DNA from 2 places in the Micromonospora sp. NPDC049102 genome. Region 2 is predicted to be linked to the other one. Evidence: riboswitches for the same ligand, from Rfam matches in the RefSeq annotation. Region 2 holds a riboswitch; the other holds the start of a gene.
The links. A riboswitch is a leader RNA that binds a small molecule or an ion and turns the genes downstream of it on or off. The one in region 2 is predicted to bind cobalamin.
Positions count from the first base shown of each region.

Region 1 (5,508 bases), on a different contig from region 2:
AGCGACTCGGCGATCGCCACCGCCTCGGCTCGCGTGCGCGCGCCCTCCAAGCGGTAGGTCACCCCGCCCTGCTCCCAGATCAGGGTCGGCGCGGCGAGCCGGGCGGCCTCCTGACGGATCTGGCCCGACCGGTCGACGTAGGACAGCACGTGGGGACCGTCGACCCAGATGGCGAAGTCGCCGTCGACCTGCGTCCACTCCGTTCCCGCACGGCTGGTCCGTTTGTGGAACGCGAGGTCGAGGCGACCGTCGAACGCGTCGAGGCGCAGCGAACCACCGTCGTAGAGCACCGTCGCCACCCGGTACGCGCCAGTGCCGTCGGGATCGGCGATCGACACCCGATCCGGCGGACCGAGCGCGGACGGCACACGGATCGGGAAGCGCACCGCCCGTCGCGCCTCGTCGAGGCCCACCGTCCGCAGCGACGGCAGGGGTGACGGCTCGCCGCCGGGCGACGACGGCGTCGGCGACGTGGCGATCTCGACGCCCGCGAAGCGCAGCACCTCCCCGACGGCGTCGGCGACGGCGGCGCGCGTCGGCGGCAGCGCCGCGACCAGCAGGGCCACGAGCGTCGCCGCGGCGAGGGACCGCCACCGACGCCGTCCGCGTACGTCACGGACGAGACGGTCGTGTACGCGTGCGGTCACGTCCGGCGCGTCCGGCGCCGCCAGCCAGGCGCCGAGGTCGTGCAACTCGGCTTCGAGGCCGCGCAGCTCCGCGTCGAGGTCGCCGGCGTCCCGGCCGAGGTCATCCATGGTGCGCCTCCTCGTCGACGAGCAGGGCGCGCAGTTTCGCCAGCGCCCGCGAGGTCCGCGACTTCACCGTTCCCCGGGGCCAACCCAGCATGACGCCCGTCTCCTGCTCGCCGAGGTCGAGGAGGAACCGACAGACGATCACCTCGCGGTCCCGTTCCGGCAGTTGGCGCAGGGCCGCCACCAGCTGGGCGCGGCGCTCACCGGCGAGGACCGCGCCGACCGCGTCGTCCCCGGCGATCGCGGGCGAGTGGGCCGCCGCCGCCCGCAGGACCAGGCCGTCCCGGCGCGAGCGGGACCGGTGCAGGTTGCGGGTCTCGTTGGCGACGATCGCGAGCAGCCAGGAGCGGAAGGACGCCTCCCCCCGGTACCGGGACAGCTTGCGGTACCCCTTCACGAACGCCTCCTGGACGACGTCCTCGGAGTCCGGTCCCGCGCCGAGCAGCACCGCCGTCCGGTACGCGGACGCGGTGTGCCGGGCGACCAGGAGGTCGTACGCCTCCAGGTCACCGGCTCGGGCGCGGGTGACGAGCACGTCGTCGTCCAGGGGAACCTCCGGTTTGGGTCGCACTGCTGACACCGCCCGCGCGTGTCGGGTTCCGCCCGGGACCCGGTGAGTCAGATTTTTCCCACCCGCCGTGCAGCGTATTGCCAGGAATCGGTGCTGAACTGGAGGTGGAGTCGAAGGAGAGGGGCTGGGCATGGGCTGGTTCAACCGGCGGTCACGAAGCGCCGAGGCGACCCCGACGAAGCTGGACCGCGAGGCCACCCGGGACGACCTCGCCGCGTTGGAGGCGTTCGTCGCCAGCCGGCGCGGGGTGGAGTTCTACCTGGAGCCGGAGACGACCGCCACCGACACCACAGTGGTCGCGATCGCCCACGACGGCGAGTGGATCCGCCGCCGCACCGGCACACCCCGGGCGGCCGGCGACATCGCCCGCAAGCACGCGGTACCGCTGTACGAGGCGGCCCGCACCGGCTATCCCGAGCGGATGCGGGTGTGGAATCGGGCACACCCGGAGCGCCGCGCCCGCTGAGACACATCCGGCCGCAAGCCCACCCCTGTCCTGCCGCCGACGCGGGCCAGGGGGCTCTGCGCATCCTTTGCTCTGCTTCACCAGAGGCGCCAGTGCGACCCCGTCCGCGTTGCCTGTGGGGAAGCAGAGCAAAGGATGTCGGGCATGGGACGCGGGCAGCGGGGTGGCGAACAACAGGGCGGGCATCGAGGCGGGGGCATCTGCGGCGGTGTCCACCGCCGCAGCACGGCGACGCGCGCCTGCTGGGCGGGCCGCAGCGGCGTTGACCCGCAGCGTGGGGGTGTGGCAGCATTCGCGGCCTGACGGCAGTGAAGGAAGTCGGTGCGAATCCGACGCGGTCCCGCCACTGTCACCGGGGAGCGATCCCCCCTCGTGAGTCACGGCCGTGTGTCTGCGGTTGGAAGGCCGGGGGAGAGCATCGATCCGGAAGCCAGGATACTTCGGCCGTCGGGACGTACCCCAGGGCGTGGACACCCGAGGAGGACCCGATGACGCTTGGCGTCTCCATCATCGACGGCTGCTGCCGTTCCCCGCACCGCAGCTGTGCCGTCGCCGCGATCGGCATCGACTCCGTTTCCCGCTGAGTTCCGCGCCACGCCACCCGTCGCCGCCGGCCGCGCGCCGGTGAGCGGACCGGGTCGCGGTGCCCGCTGAACCCCGCGCCCATCCCACGTCGCCCGTTCGCTGCCGCGAGCGCGTCGACGTCACCGTCCGGAGCGTACCGTGCACATTCTGCTGCTCTCCACCGCCGACACCGACCTGCTGGCCGCCCGCGCCAGCAACGCCGAGTACCGGCTCGCCAACCCCGCCCGCGTGGCGGCCGACGAGGTGCCCGCCCTGCTCGACGGGGTCGACCTCGCCGTCGTACGCCTGCTCGGGGGTCGGCAGGCGTGGCCGGACGGCCTCGACGCGGTGCTCGCCGGCGGGGTGCCCACCGTTGTGCTCGGCGGCGAGGCGCTGCCGGACGCGGAGCTGATGGCGGTCTCCACGGTCCCGGCCGGGGTCGTCGCCCAGGCGCTGGCGTACCTGGTCGAGGGCGGTCCGGACAACCTCGGGCAGCTGGCCCGGTTCCTCTCCGACACCGTCCTGCTCACCGGCGAGGGGTTCGCCCCGCCCGCGCTCACCCCGGCTTACGGCGTGCACGGCGAGCACCCCGTCGACCCGGACCGGCCCACCATCGGCATCGTCTTCTACCGGGCACACGCCCTCGCCGGCAACACCGCGTTCGTCGACGTGCTGGCCGACGCGGTCCGCGCTGCCGGCGGCAACCCCCTGCCGATCTTCTGCGGCTCGCTGCGCGGGCTGACCAGCGGCGCCGGTCCGCTCGGGCTGTTCGCCCGCTGTGACGCGCTCCTGGTCACCGTGCTCGCCGCCGGTGGCGCGGTCGCCGCCGACGCGTCCTCCGGCGGCGACGAGGACGCCTGGGACGTCGGCGCGCTCGCCGCCCTGGACGTTCCGGTCATCCAGGCGCTCTGCCTGACCAGTACCCGCGAGCAGTGGGCCGGCAGCGACGCGGGGCTGTCCCCGTTGGACGCGGCGATGCAGGTGGCCATCCCGGAGTTCGACGGCCGGATCGTCACCGTGCCGTTCTCGTTCAAGCAGATCGACGCCGACGGGCTGTCGGTGTACGCGGCCGACCCCGAGCGGGCCGCCCGTGTGGCCGGGATCGCGGTGCGGCACGCTCGCCTGCGGTACGTGCCCACCGCCGACAAGCGGATCGCCGTGATCCTCAGCTCGTACCCCACCAAGCACTCCCGGGTCGGCAACGCGGTCGGGCTGGACACCCCGGCCTCGGCGGTCCGGCTGTTCGCCGCGCTCGCCGAGGCGGGCTACGACCTGGGCGACGCGCCGCCGCCCGACGACGGTGACGCGCTGATCCACGCGCTGATCGCCGCCGGTGGTCACGACGTCGAATGGCTGACGCCGGAGCAGTTGGCCGCCGCCGAGGCCCGGATACCGGGGCAGACGTACCGGCGGTGGTTCCATGCGGTTCCGGCCGAGCTGCGCGAGCGGATGCGGGAGCACTGGGGCGAGCCGCCCGGCGAGCTGTACACCGAGGGCGGCGACATCGTGCTGGCCGGGCTGCGCTTCGGAAACGTGGCGCTGCTCATCCAGCCGCCACGCGGTTTCGGGGAGAACCCGATCGCCATCTACCACGACCCGGACCTGCCCCCGAGCCATCACTACCTGGCCGCGTACCGCTGGCTCGCCGTCCCGGTCGCGGACGGCGGCTTCGGCGCGGACGCCGTGGTGCACCTGGGCAAGCACGGCACCCTCGAATGGCTGCCCGGCAAGGGCCTCGGCCTGGCCGCCGACTGCGCGCCCGACGCCGTCCTCGCGGACCTGCCGCTGGTCTACCCGTTCATCGTCAACGACCCCGGCGAGGGCACCCAGGCCAAGCGGCGTGCACACGCCGTCGTCATCGACCACCTGGTGCCGCCGATGGCCCGCGCCGAGACCTACGGCGACCTGGCCAAACTGGAGCAACTGCTCGACGAGTACGCCACCGTGCAGGCGCTCGACCCGGCCAAGGTGCCGACCGTGCGGGCGCAGATCTGGGACCTGGTACGCGCCGCCGAGCTGCACCACGACCTGCACACCGAGGCGATGCCCGACGCGGACGACTTCGACGACTTCGTGCTGCACCTCGACGGCTACCTGTGCGAGGTCAAGGACGTGCAGATCCGCGACGGGCTGCACATCCTCGCCGACGCGCCCACCGGTGAGCCGCGGGTCAACCTGGTCCTCGCCGTGCTGCGCGCCCCGCAGATCTGGGGTGGCGCCCAGGCACTGCCCGGCCTGCGGCAGGCTCTCGCCACCGAGTACGGCCTCGACGAACAGGAACTGCTCGCCACGCCGGGCCAGCGGATCGCGCTGCCCACGGCGTTGACCGAGGCGGTGGACGGTCCGGCCGGCACCGCCGCCGACGCGATCGACCTCATCGAAGGGCTCGCGCGCCGGCTGGTCGTCGGCATGGAGACCCTGGACTGGGCGGTGGACGCGGCCGACGCCGTCGTCGCCGAGGTGACCGGCCAGTCGATCCCGCACGCCGCAGCCGTGCTGCGCTTCGCCGGCACCGAACTGGTGCCCCGACTGGAGCGCACCACCGACGAGCTGCGCAACACCCTCGGCGCGCTGGACGGCCGGTTCGTGCCGCCCGGCCCGTCCGGCTCGCCCACCCGGGGCCTGGTCAACGTGCTGCCCACCGGCCGGAACTTCTACTCCGTCGACCCGAAGGCCATCCCCAGCCGCAACGCCTGGGACGTCGGGGTGGCCCTGGCCGACTCGCTGCTGGCCCGGCACCTCGCCGACACCGGCGCGTACCCCCGCTCGGTGGGGTTGACCGTGTGGGGCACCAGCGCGATGCGGACGCAGGGCGACGACATCGCCGAGGTGCTCGCGCTGCTGGGCTGCCGGCCGGTCTGGGACGAGCGGTCCCGGCGGGTCACCGGCGTCGAGGTGGTGCCGACCGCCGAGCTGGGTCGGCCCCGGGTCGACGTCACCGTGCGGATCTCCGGCTTCTTCCGCGACGCGTTCCCGCACGTGGTGGCGCTGCTGGACGACGCCGTGCGGCGGGTCGCCGCTCTCGACGAGCCGGACGAGGACAACTACCTGCGCGCCCACGTGGCCGCCGACCTGGCCGAGCACGGCGACGAGCGGCGGGCCACCGCCCGCATCTTCGGCTCCAAGCCCGGGGCGTACGGTGCCGGACTGCTGCC
Region 1 covers NZ_JBICTE010000009.1:94,869-100,376, forward strand. The annotation lists gene ACGFH9_RS12340 (hypothetical protein) at 1-755, opposite strand, end outside; gene ACGFH9_RS12345 (RNA polymerase sigma factor) at 748-1,323, opposite strand; gene ACGFH9_RS12350 (hypothetical protein) at 1,454-1,789, shown strand; cobalamin riboswitch at 2,101-2,230, shown strand; gene cobN (cobaltochelatase subunit CobN) at 2,513-5,508, shown strand, end outside.
Region 1: it holds a riboswitch for cobalamin, as region 2 does, so the genes downstream of both, cobN (cobaltochelatase subunit CobN) here and ACGFH9_RS06395 (CbtB domain-containing protein) in region 2, are expected to answer to the same signal.

Region 2 (5,508 bases):
CGGATGGCGTCCCGGAACCGGTCGAAGAAGTGCGGGTAACGCATCGGGCGGAGAGTCAGGTCCATCCCGGGGTCGAGCAGCATGTGCGTGGTCCTCGCGTCGGCGGTGTTGTCGGTGGTGGGGTCGGCGACGGTCACTGACACGCCTCGCACGACTCGGGGTTCTCCAGCGAGCAGGCCAACGCCTCGGCGTCGCCCGTCGACGGCGTGACCACCGCGACGGTCGCCTGCTGGATACGCGTGGCGGGGCGCGAGCGCAGGTAGTAGGTGGTCTTCAGGCCGGACTTCCAGGCGTACAGGTACATCGAGGAGAGCTTGCCGATGGTGGGCGAGGCCAGGAACAGGTTCAGCGACTGGGACTGGTCGATGAACGGCGCGCGGGCGGCGGCCAGGTCGATCAGCGCCCGCTGCGGCAGCTCCCACGCGGTGCGGAACAGCTCCCGCACGTCGGCCGGCAGCTCCGCGACGGACTGCACCGAGCCATCGGCCCGCTTGATCGCCGACCGGATCTGCTCGGTCCACAGACCACGGACCTTCAACTCGCGCACCAGAGCGGTGTTGACCTGGAGGAACTCCCCCGACAGGGTCTCGCGCTTGAAGAGGTTGGACACCTGCGGCTCGACGCACTCGTAGCAGCCGGCGATCGAGGCGATCGTCGCGGTCGGCGCGACCGCCACCAGCAGCGAGTTGCGCAGCCCGTACTCCTGGACCTCCTGGCGCAGCGCGGCCCAGCGCGAGGTCTGCGTACCCTCGACACCCCACAAATCCGGTTGCAGGCGCCCCCGCGCGGCCCGGGTCTGCGCGAACGCCGGGTGTGCCCCGAACCGGCGGGCCAGGTCGGCGGAGGTCTCCAGCGCGGTGAGGTACAGCTCCTCGCTGATCCGCGTGGACAGCTCCCGCGCGGCCGGCGAGTCGAACGGCAGCCGCAGCGCGAAGAACACGTCCTGCAACCCCATCAACCCGAGCCCGACCGGACGCCAGCGGGGGTTGCTCGCCGCCGCCTGCGGGGTCGGGTAGTAGTTGATGTCGATGACCCGGTCGAGGAACGTCACGGCGGTACGGACCGTGGCGCGCAGCCGTTCCCAGTCGATGCCGTCGTCGCTCAGGTGGGCGGCGACGTTCACCGAGCCGAGGTTGCACACGGCGGTCTCGGCGTCGCTGGACACCTCGATGATCTCGGTGCAGAGGTTGGAGAGGTGCACGACGTTGCCCGGCTCGGCCGTCTGGTTGCACAGCCGGTTGGCCGCGTCCTTGAAGGTCATCCAGCCGTTGCCGGTCTGGGCCAGGGTCCGCATCATCTTCCCGTACAGCTCACGTGCCGGCAGCTGCCGCACGTAGCGGCCCTGCGCCTCGGCCGCCCGGTACGCGGCGTCGAACCGCTTCCCCCACAGGTCCGGCAGTTCCGGCACCTCGTCGGGGTCGAACAGCGACCACATCTCGTCCGCCTCGACCCGGCGCATGAACTCGTCCGGGATCCAGTTGGCCAGGTTGAGGTTGTGGGTACGGCGGGCGTCCTCGCCGGTGTTGTCGCGTAGTTGGAGGAACTCCTCGATGTCCGGGTGCCACGGCTCGAGGTAGACGCAGGCCGCGCCCTTGCGTCGGCCGCCCTGGTTGACCGCCGCGACGCTCGCGTCCAGTGTGCGCAGCCACGGCACGATTCCGTTGGACTGCCCGTTGGTGCCCCGGATCAGCGCGCCGCGGGACCTGACCCGGGAGTACGCGATGCCGATGCCACCGGCGAACTTGGACAGGTTGGCGACCTGGGCGTAGCGCGCGTAGATCGAGTCCAGCTCGTCGCGCGGCGAGTCGACCAGGTAGCACGAGGACATCTGCGTGTGCCGGGTGCCGGAGTTGAACAACGTCGGTGAGCTGGGCAGATAGGCGAGGCTGGACATGAGCCGGTAGAAGTCGACCGCTTCGTCGGGCGTACGCGACAGGCCGCAGGCCACCCGCAGCAGCCAGTACTGCGGGGTCTCCAGCACCAGCCTTGACGTGGGGTGACGCAGCAGGTACCGGTCGTAGACCGTGCGCAGGCCGAAGTACTCGAACCGGCGGTCACCGTCGGCGTCGACGGCGTTGTCGAAGTTCTCGGCGTGCGCGTTGACGAACGCGGCGGTCTCGTCGCCGATCAGGCCCTCGGCGTGGCCGGCCCGGATCGCCGCGCTGAACGAGGCGATGCCCTGCCGACGGACCTCCTTGTCGACATAACCGGCCAACAGGCGCGCGGCCAGGCGCGAGTACTGCGGTTCCGCACCGATCATCTCGGCTGCCGTCTGGATGGACAGCCGGTCCAGCTCCGCCGTCGTCGCGCCGTCGTAGAGGCCGCTGATCGTACGGGTGGCGACCCGCATCGGGTCGACGTCGGTCAGGTCGTCGGCCCACCGCTCGACCGCCCGGACGATCCTGTTGACGTCGACGGCCTCGGTGCCGCCGTCGCGTTTGCGGACCTGCATCGGTGTCCGCCGCAGGGCTTCGCCGCTGACCGGTACCACCTCGGTGACTGTCACCACTCACTCCTCGGGAGTTCGAGACCTCACGGCCCTCGGACGCGAGGAGACGGACACCGTCGGACGCCACGCCGGCGCGGCGTGGGTCAGGTGGCGTCAGCCGTCCCACGCGGCCTCGGACCGCCGCACACCCGGGGTCGGGTACGCGGCGCGCTGGCAGGTCTTCGGACTCGCGGGCACGACCGGTACTAGCCGGTCTCCTACTGGCCGTCGCTTCCCAGGCCGATTGGTGGCCCAGTGCTGATGGCGGCGGTCGTTCCCACTCACCGCTGCGGGACAGTCCCGGATTCCCACCGGGTTCCCTCTTGCCTCGACCACTCGGGATGAGCGGCCGAACCAGCTGCGCTCGACACCATATATAGGGGCGGCTGCGTTTGTCACACCCCACATGTCGGGTCCGGGCGTGTCGCGGTCAACGGTGATGGTCACCGTCGATAGCTTCGAGTCGACCGGTGAGCGCACGTCGGGCGGCAGCGCGTCCGGCCGTCGCCGCCGGCTTGACTGAGCCGAACCGGCACCGATACGGTCGATCCACTATCTGCGGCGACGCGAGGGAAGCCGGTGAGAATCCGGCGCGGTCGCGCCACTGTGAGCGGTCCCCACTCGGGGGTCGCGAGCCAGGACGCTCGGTCGTCCGCAGCCTTGCGATGGGGACGCGTCATCCCCGAGGAGGTTCGTGCACGCATGTCCAGCTCCACGTCCAGCCAGCCGCTGGTGCACCCCGCTGTCCCGACCCGTCTGCTGTGGGCGGTCCTGGCCACGGTCGCCGCGCTCGCCCTGCTGACCTACCTCGTCGCCTTCGACCAGGGAGCCGTCTCGCGCAGCGGCATGTACCTGCACGAGTTGATGCACGACGGTCGGCACCTGCTCGGTGTCCCGTGCCACTGACCGGCACCGGCACCGCACCCTCGTTCGTCACGGTCCTGCTGCGCGGCCTGCTCGCCGGCCTGGTGGCAGGTTTGCTCGCCGGAACGTTCGCATACGTCGTCGGCGAACCGCACGTCGAGGCGGCCATCGCCATCGAGGAGGCGGCGGCTGCCACGCACGCCGAATCCTCCGCCGACGGGCACCAGCACGACGAGGACGCCCTGGTCGGCCGGAACGGCCAGCGCGGCGGCCTGTTCCTGGCCACCGGCCTGTTCGGCGCCGCGATGGGCGGCCTGCTGGCCACCGCGTACGTCCTGCTGAGCCGGCGACGCAGGACCGTCGACGATGGGCGGGGCGGTCTGCTACTGGCCGGCGGCGCGCTGCTCGGCGTGGTGATCGTGCCGTTCCTCAAGTACCCACCGAACCCTCCGGCGGTCGGCGACCCGTCCACCATCGACCAGCGCACGGTCACCTACCTGTTGATGGTGGTACTCGGCCTGGTCGCGGTCTGGTCGGGTTCGCTCGGCTACCGCTCGGTCGGCGCGCACTCGCCGGTGTGGCTCCGCGCCAGCGCGGCCGTCGGCGGTTTCCTGCTGGTCACCGTCGTCTCCTACGTGGTGCTGCCGTCGTTCCAGGAGGTCCCCGGCGACTTCCCCGCGACGCTGCTGTGGAGTTTCCGGCTCGCGTCCCTCGGCACCCAGGTGCTGCTGTGGACCGGGATCGGCCTGCTCTTCGCCGCTCTGATGCACCGTCAACGCGCGGTCGCCGAGGCACGACTGGCCGGGTGAGCGCCACCAGCCTGCGGTTGGTCGCCCACGGGCACACCGTCGCTCTTCGGCAGGCCCGTTTCGGCGGGAACGACAGCCTGGACGAGGGCGGCCGGCGCGCCGCCCTCGCCCTGTCCCCCGTCGACCCGTGCCGGCGGACCGGCGACGGCCTTGCCTGCCTGTCCAGTCCCGCGACGGCGGCCGTGCAGACCGCGTACGCCCTCGGCCTGACGCCCGCGGTCGAGTCGGCGCTTGCCGACTGCGACTACGGGGAGTGGGCCGGTCGATCCCTTCAGGACATCGCCGCGACGCGACCCGAGGCGCTGCATGAGTGGCTGACCAGCCCGGACGCGGCACCGCACGGTGGCGAGTCGGTCGCGGCGCTGCGCCAGCGCGTCGGTCGGTGGCTGGACGCCCAGCGTGGCGTCGGTCGAGGGGTCACGGCCGTCACCCACCCGCTCGTGATCCGCGTCGCGCTGGTGCACGCCCTGGATCTGCCACTGGCGACGTACCGGCAGTTCGACGTCGCGCCGCTGGCGATCGTCCGGCTCACCGACCACGGCCGACGATGGCAGCTCCGGCTGAGCGCGCCCCCGTCACCCTCGGCAGTCGACAGAGCCGGTGAGCGACATACCACAGAGGTATGAATATGACTCTGACGTATGTGCCGCACAACCGACATGCCTCGCCGGCGGCGGGAGACCACGGTCGTGTCAATGGGTTGATCGCGGGGAAACGCGCGCCGCAGCGTCCCGGTTGGACTCGTGACCGCTCAGCGACCGCCGGCGGCCAACTCGGCCAGCATGCCCTCGCAGCTGCGCACGACGACCTCCGCCCCGCGCCGCTGGGTCAGCGGTAGCAGCGGATCCTCGGCCCGGTCCCGCCACCGCCACTGGGCGTCGGCCGCGACCTCCCAGAGCCGCTGCGCGGTCGCCCCGTGCTCGACACCGAGCCGGGCCGCCAGGGAGACCCCGTCGCCGCCGACCAGACGCTGTGCCTCGGCGGCCAACTCGGCGTCGAAACCGAGACGCGCATTTCGCAACGCCACCAGCAGGCGTAACTCACGGAACTCGTGCGCGCCCGCCAGGATCTGCTCGATCGCACCGACCAACTCGTCGCTGCCCCGGACCGGCTCGTCACGCACCAGGGACTCCACCGCCGCCAGCGCCGAGCGCGCCTTGAGCGCGTCGCGGCGATCGACGAAACAGCGGGTCATCGACTCGCGCAGCTCGGTGAGCCCACTGCGCCGGATCAGCTCGGCCGACATCGTCACCCGGGTGTCGAACCCGCCGCGTACCAGGGTCGTCGCGAGCCGGATACCGAAGAGGCCGAACCGTTCCAGCAGGCCCGCGCGCACCTCGGGGTCGA
Region 2 covers NZ_JBICTE010000004.1:74,909-80,416, reverse strand. The annotation lists gene ACGFH9_RS06405 (ribonucleotide-diphosphate reductase subunit beta) at 1-83, opposite strand, end outside; gene ACGFH9_RS06400 (ribonucleoside-diphosphate reductase subunit alpha) at 134-2,452, opposite strand; cobalamin riboswitch at 2,644-2,862, opposite strand; cobalamin riboswitch at 3,017-3,156, shown strand; gene ACGFH9_RS06395 (CbtB domain-containing protein) at 3,191-3,394, shown strand; gene ACGFH9_RS06390 (CbtA family protein) at 3,385-4,161, shown strand; gene ACGFH9_RS06385 (histidine phosphatase family protein) at 4,158-4,787, shown strand; gene ACGFH9_RS06380 (hypothetical protein) at 4,913-5,508, opposite strand, start outside.